2 regions of the Streptococcus sp. VTCC 12886 genome follow, and region 1 is predicted to be linked to the other one. Evidence: predicted binding sites of a transcription regulator. Region 1 holds the regulator's gene; the other holds the start of a gene.
The links. Region 1 encodes HrcA, which represses chaperone genes, less so after heat shock. Its sites were predicted from a motif close to TTAGCACTCNNNNNNNNNGAGTGCTAA; they were not measured.
Positions count from the first base shown of each region.

Region 2: a site for HrcA is predicted at 1,606-1,632, ahead of groES (co-chaperone GroES). Genes of this name have one in related genera too.

Region 1 covers NZ_JBMVJB010000033.1:13,321-16,743, forward strand. Annotated here, with positions in the region: gene grpE (nucleotide exchange factor GrpE) at 1-495, opposite strand, end outside; gene hrcA (heat-inducible transcriptional repressor HrcA) at 636-1,679, opposite strand; gene ACPC57_RS09365 (DUF2812 domain-containing protein) at 1,842-2,339, opposite strand; gene ACPC57_RS09370 (PadR family transcriptional regulator) at 2,329-2,652, opposite strand; gene ACPC57_RS09375 (histidine phosphatase family protein) at 2,749-3,423, opposite strand, start outside.
Region 2 covers NZ_JBMVJB010000016.1:14,640-18,062, forward strand. Annotated here, with positions in the region: gene groL (chaperonin GroEL) at 1-1,205, opposite strand, end outside; gene groES (co-chaperone GroES) at 1,304-1,585, opposite strand; gene ACPC57_RS06290 (single-stranded DNA-binding protein) at 2,155-2,550, opposite strand; gene ACPC57_RS06295 (hypothetical protein) at 2,616-2,855, shown strand; gene ACPC57_RS06300 (DUF2785 domain-containing protein) at 2,982-3,356, shown strand; gene ytpR (YtpR family tRNA-binding protein) at 3,390-3,423, opposite strand, start outside.

The DNA.
Region 1 (3,423 bases):
TCTCAACAGACGTTCATGCAACTTGTAGCCTTTTTGTAATACTTGTGCGATGTGTTCTGCTGGGCAGTCGTCTGTGGCTGGGACTGTTTGAATAGCCATATGAAGATTTGGGTCAAAGACATCTGTAGCGACTTCTTCCACCCCTTCTTCTTTGAGGGCTTGAATCAAGCTTTCCTGTACCATTTCCAAGCCTTTTTTGACATCTTCTGTCAAGCCTTCGACTTGAAGGGCACGTTCCAAGTTATCCAAGCTTGGCAAGATTTTCTTAGCTAAATCTTGCGAACGGTAACGTTGAATAGTTTGACGTTCTTCGTTCGCGCGACGTAGAATATTTTGCATTTCAGCGTGGGCACGGAGGTATTTGTTTTCAAATTCCTCTGCACGCTCATTTGCCAAATCCAATTCTGATTTTTCAGGAGTTTCCACAACTTCTTCTGTTGTTTCAACCTCTTCTACGATTTCTTCATTTTTGATTTCTTCTGACAAGTTGTTCACCTCTTCATTTTCTATTATTACTTTGACAAATAATGAATTGAGTTCGGGCTAGAAACTCAGAAAAAAGATAGATTTCCTTGCGTCTGATGACACCGCGTCAATCTCCTATTTTTCAATCGTTTCCTTCACGCCGTCACATCTTAATTGACTTCATAATGATTACTACTTAAATATCTGTAGTAATCAGTTAATTTCATAAATAGGACGCGGCTGATGATGTTGATTATACTCATCTGCCTACGATAGTCCATGTCAATAGGACCAAGCAAACTCATCTGAGCCATACCCCGATAGGGGATAGGAAAGCGATGATGAATCACCGTTATGTCTGCAAGAGCTGAATCTCTGTGCTCGGCTATCACAATGCTGGACTGCTGATTCGGTGCCAATCCTTGTCGTAGTTCTGACGCCAGAAGTTGTGGGCTATCCAATAATTGGTAGGTAGCAAGATTTCCATAAGTTAGCGAAGCAACTTTGCCACTAATAAAGACTGTTTCTTGAAATAAGTTGGAAAAAATGTAATCCATCAAATCTAAGACATTGTCCGTTGTAGTAAAGTATCGCTGTACCACTTGAGGTATTTCCGTCCGCAGTTTATAGTGAATAGACAGAACTGTCTGTCCAACAAATCGTTCATCAACTAGGCGTCTTAGTACTTCCAAATCCCTTGATAAAAAGTTCTTCGGAATCGCAAATTGGACAGTGACTGGCTTGCACTGATCTAGTGTCAAAACTGCCAAAGCATCGTGATTACTTAGCTGTACTATGTCAAAGGAAGTCAACTGTTGACTGGTCGGCTCCACATCTAAAATAACTGATGTGTATTCTGTCAAATCTGCTAAAACCTGACTGGCCCGCTCCAATATATCTTCTAGTTTAAAAGCTTCAAAATCGAAAGCCTTAACTATCTGATAGACATCTTCCTCGTCAATATACTCTAAATTCTCTAAATTCAGTGAATGATTTACAAAATATTGAAAACCAGCTCGACTCGGTATCCGTCCACTAGACGTGTGTGCTTTTTCCAAAAGGCCTAATTGCTCTAACTTAGCCATATCATTTCGAATCGTTGCTGAGCTAGAAGAAATCATCCCCTGCAAAGCCTTAGAACCAACTGGCTCATGATGGCGCGTAAACAATTCAACAATCAGATTCAAAATATCATTTTGACGTTGGGTAATCATCTTCGCTCCTTTCATGAGAATGATATATTCATTTTTAGCACTCTCTTATAATGAGTGCTAAACTATATACTCCTATTATACGCTGAAAAAATGAATTGTCAAGAGAAAAAGACAAAAATTTAGCACTCTTTTGCTTAGAGTGCTAAAAATCAGTCTGAGGACCTAGTTACTCTTTACCATACGATAAAAACGCAGGCCAAGTACGGTCAAGAGGGGCAAGTAGATAGAGGAAATAACTACAGCCAAGATTGGACTGTGGATAAGAAAGGTCGGCAAAGTCAAACAATATATAGCCAAACTCAGGAGATAACGCCTTTTGAAAATGCGTCCTACCATAGCCTTCTTGGTCTTTAAATCACTGTATAATTCTGTATCTCCTACTCCAGCTTTTCGAAAGATACCGAAGTGATTGCAATCTGTGACATGTTCCCAACCATAGTCACGATACATCTGTTCATAAACCGATTGCTCTTCCTTCTTTTCTGGCCGAAAATCCAGTTGATAGACCACATTTTCTGGTGGGCACTCTTCAAATATATACCACATCCCCATTCGGATTGCGACCAATTTCCACCCCGCATTGTGCATGCCTGTGAGATAAGCCGCTTCCTGTTCAAAATCTGTGATAAAAAATACTTTACATTCTATCTTAGTTTCCATAACTTTCCGCCTTACTATTTCGATAAAGTCGTTCAATTCTAGCCAATTCTATATCTAGAATTTCTCGACCTGTTGCTGTTATTTGGTAAAACTTTCGCTTGTCTTCTTCTCTGACAAAGGCAATCAAGCCATCCTTTTCCATTTTCGATAGGGTGCCGTACATGGTTCCGGGGCTAATCACGACTTGACCTGCCGTGACTTCCTTAGTCTTCTGTGTAATATCGTAACCATGTCGTTCCTGCTGTAAATGAAAGAGAATATAGAAGGCTGTCTCTGTCATGGGAACATAGACTCGTTTTAATTTGTCATTCATAAGACTCCTTTCGCAATGCTATATATCGCACTTCGATATATAGCATCTCGATATATATGTCAAGAAAAAATCAGAGATGAAACTCTGATTCTTTCGTCATTTCCCTTGAGCTATTAATTCTGCTCCTCGTTGGCGATAGGACATGTCCCCAAATGATTCAATGGTGAATGAGCCATTCTCATACTTGAGAACTGTAATTGAGCCATTATCCAATACAACATCTGCCCCCCTCTCTGGGTCGAGTAGATGAGCGAGTGTGGCTATCGTCATACCATGACTAACAACCAAGGCATTTCCTCCACCTTGCTTTTCCAAGTCTTGAGCAATAGATTCAAAACCTGTCAAAATACGATTGCTAAGCACTTCCCATGATTCAGACCAACCAGCTGTGTCTGCTTCTTGAATCCCTGTCGCTATTTCTGCAAATGACATTCCATTCGTATCCACAGTTCCTTTCAAGCGAGGAAGAACTCCTTGAAATAGTTCTGCATCATACATACCCTCAAAACTACCAAAACACCATTCTCGAATGCGTTTATCCTGATAATATGGAATTTTCCCTAATTTTTCCAATTCCCGCAAAGCAATGGTCATCGTTTGAACTGTTCGTCCCAAGTCGCTTGACACAGCTAATTTGAAATCGACTCCGGTATCTTTCAGTCCAAGCCCTAACTCACGAATACCTTCTTCTCCCTTTTTGGTAAGAGGCGTATCACACCAACCTTGTACCCGACCAATTGTATTAAACATCGTTTTTCCATGACGGGAAAT
Region 2 (3,423 bases), on a different contig from region 1:
CGTGTTGCGTTGAGGGCGTCTTCGATACGGAGTTTCATTTCTTTCAGCTCAGTCTCAGTAGCAGCACCAACTTTGATGACAGCGACACCACCTGACAATTTAGCCAAGCGCTCTTGCAATTTTTCACGGTCAAATTCTGAAGTGGTTACCTCAATTTGTGACTTGATAACAGCGACACGGTTGGCAATTGCTTCTGGATTTCCAGCACCTTCAACAATGGTTGTATTATCTTTATTGACCACAACTTTAGCTGCTTGACCAAGTGCCTCGATCGTCGCATCTTTCAAGTCCAAACCAAGGTCTTCTGTAATCACTGTACCGCCTGTCAAGATAGCAATATCTTCCAACATAGCTTTACGACGGTCACCAAATCCTGGCGCCTTAACAGCAACTACGTTGAAAGTTCCACGAATCTTGTTGAGTACAAGTGTTGGTAAGGCTTCCCCGTCCACATCGTCAGCAATAATCAACAGTGGACGATTGGTTTGGAGAATGCTTTCCAAAAGTGGCAAAATATCTTTAATATGAGAAATTTTCTTATCGGTAATCAAGATGAATGGATTTTCAAGTTCAGCCACCATCTTTTCATTATCTGTTACCATATATTGTGACAGATAACCACGGTCGAATTGCATACCTTCAACGACATCCAATTCTGTTTCCATACCGCGAGATTCTTCAATGGTAATAACACCATCTGTTCCTACGCGCTCCATAGCTTCTGAAATGTACTCACCAACTTTTTCAGAACGTGAAGACACGGCTGCGACTTGAGCAATTTCTTCTTTATTTGAAACTGGATTGGCCTGAGCTTTCAGAGCCTCAACTGCTGTTGCAACTGCTGCTTCAATCCCGCGACGGATACCGATTGGGTTGGCACCTGCAGTCACGTTTTTCAAGCCTTCGCGAACAATCGCTTGTGTTAAAACAGTAGCAGTTGTTGTACCGTCACCAGCGATGTCATTGGTTTTTGAAGCCACTTCGGATACCAACTTAGCACCCATATTTTCAAAATGGTCTTCCAGCTCAATTTCTTTGGCAATTGTCACACCGTCGTTTGTAATGAGTGGTGATCCATAAGCTTTTTCCAAGACAACATTGCGACCTTTTGGTCCTAAGGTTACTTTGACCGTATCAGCCAAAATATCGACACCACGAACCATTCTCTCACGAGCATCTGCTGCAAATTTAATTTCTTTTGACATAATTATACCTCCCTCCCCGCCTAAATCAATAAAAAATCCTATTTCACATTTCTTACAATTTCACAAGCGGGTTCAAATCTTTTTCTGTTAGTAGTTTCTTATTCAACGATTGCTAAAACATCAGCTTCACGAATGATGTGAACGGTCTGGTCACCGTCTTTGACTTCCAAGCCTGCATGAGCATCAATCAAAACAGTATCTCCAACTGCTACCGCTGGGGCAACCAAGTCACCATTCAAGGTACGACTTCCTTGTCCAATCGCTAGTACACTTGCTTCTTTTGTCTTTTCTTGGCTTGCGCCTGCTAGGACAAAGCCACCAACAGTTTGTTCTTTTTCTTCAATTTTTACAACGATACGATCGCCCAATGGTTTTAACATACTACTACCTCCTAATATTTTTAGCATTCTATACGTGTGAGTGCTAACTCACATTTCTTATTATATCACTTGGTCAATAATAGTCAATAAAATTCTATCTTTTTTTCGTGAAAATCCGTCCTAAGTCTGATAAAAATAATTTGCATTTTTATTTTTGCGAACATATGCTATACTATTGTCTAAAAGAAGTGAAGGCAGGACTGTAATGAACTATTTTCGACTTTTAAAAACAGATTACCTAGAAAGCCGATTTTCAGCCTACGAAAGTTTTGCAGAATGGTTTTTAAAACGAAAATTAGGCTTTTGGGGCAAAATAATATTCGCATATCTACTCTGGCTAGTCTGGATATTTTTCTTTAGCCACCCTCACTACATCATCTTTTTCTTCTACGGAGTTATCCTACTTTCTCTAATTATCATGCTGATAGAATGGTGGAAATATAGAAAATGAACAGCAAAAAACACCAACTTTCATTGGTGTCTTTAAGGAGATATGAAAAATATTTAGGATTGACTAAAGTATAGCCTATTTTTCAATACGCTCCATCGGTCTTGGGACTGATATGACATCAAAACGGCAATTCTTCCTCTTCCAAAATCACATCCGCCAAATTATCATTCGCATTATTTTCACGCATAGCACGTTGGGCGCGGCTTTCGAGTAGCTGGAAAGATTGACCTAAGATTTCGGTCACATGGTGGTTGCTGCCGTCTTTTTCGTATTTTCGCGTTCGCAACTCACCGTCAATAGAAATCAGACTGCCCTTGCTGCCATAGGAGACAAGTGTTTCCGCCAGTTTTCCCCAGAAAATAACATTGAGAAAATCTGCCTCACGTTCGCCATTTTCTGTCTTGAAACGGCGGTTCACAGCAATTGTGACACGAGTCAGATTTTTGCCATTTGGCGTTTGAGTCAGTTCCGGTTGGGCCGTCAAGCGACCGATTGCAATGATTTTATTATACATTTTTTATCCTCCTACTTATTTATTCGTAGGAAAGATGATAAAATGATGAAAAAGGAGAAATATGTATGAAAAATATCCTTGCCTCAAAGCTCCAATCTACCCAACCTTATACAAATCAGGAACTAGCTTGGTTGCTAGAAAACATCGGTCATCCCGATTCTGATATTCGTGACAAATTGGTCTACGCTACCATTTGTCATATCTTGCTAAACAGTTTGATTACAAGGGAACAAGCACAAGAATTACTTCAACGTTCACTGGACACCAAGCCATTTTCCCTAGAAGCGTCCACACTAATCTGTTGACAATGATTCTGAGTCTATTTATCATGCTTTTTTAAATGATGAGGACCTCGAACTACTTTTTCAACAGGCCTTGGATTATTTGGCGATTGAAAATGACTGGTCTGGTTATGATGAAAACCCGGCTGGATCCACACCGCTGCACATGGTGCTGATTTCTTGTTGGCCGCAAGCTATCACACCAAATTTCCTGTCCCAAAAAGCAAAGAGACATTGCAAGCCATTCTTATTTGTCTATCTAAACAAAATCAAACCTTCACAGCTGGAGAGGAAATTCGCTTAGCACAAATCCCTGTCTACCTCCTGCTAAAGGAAAAAGTGTCAAGCCAAGAGCTGACGGAATGGATTAGCAAGCTAGACTTTCCAAATCAAGAACCAGTAGACTACTTCCGACGGCTCAATCTCCAACATTTTCTGTCTAGTCTTTACTTCCAACTCAGGTCACACCAAGCATTGACCGAAGAAATCGAACAGGCTATTGAAGGAAAAATTGAACCAGCATAAAAGAATTGGCCAAAATTGACCAATTCTTCTTTTCTATCCCTTCCAGTGTTTAGCTGGTTCAAAGGCT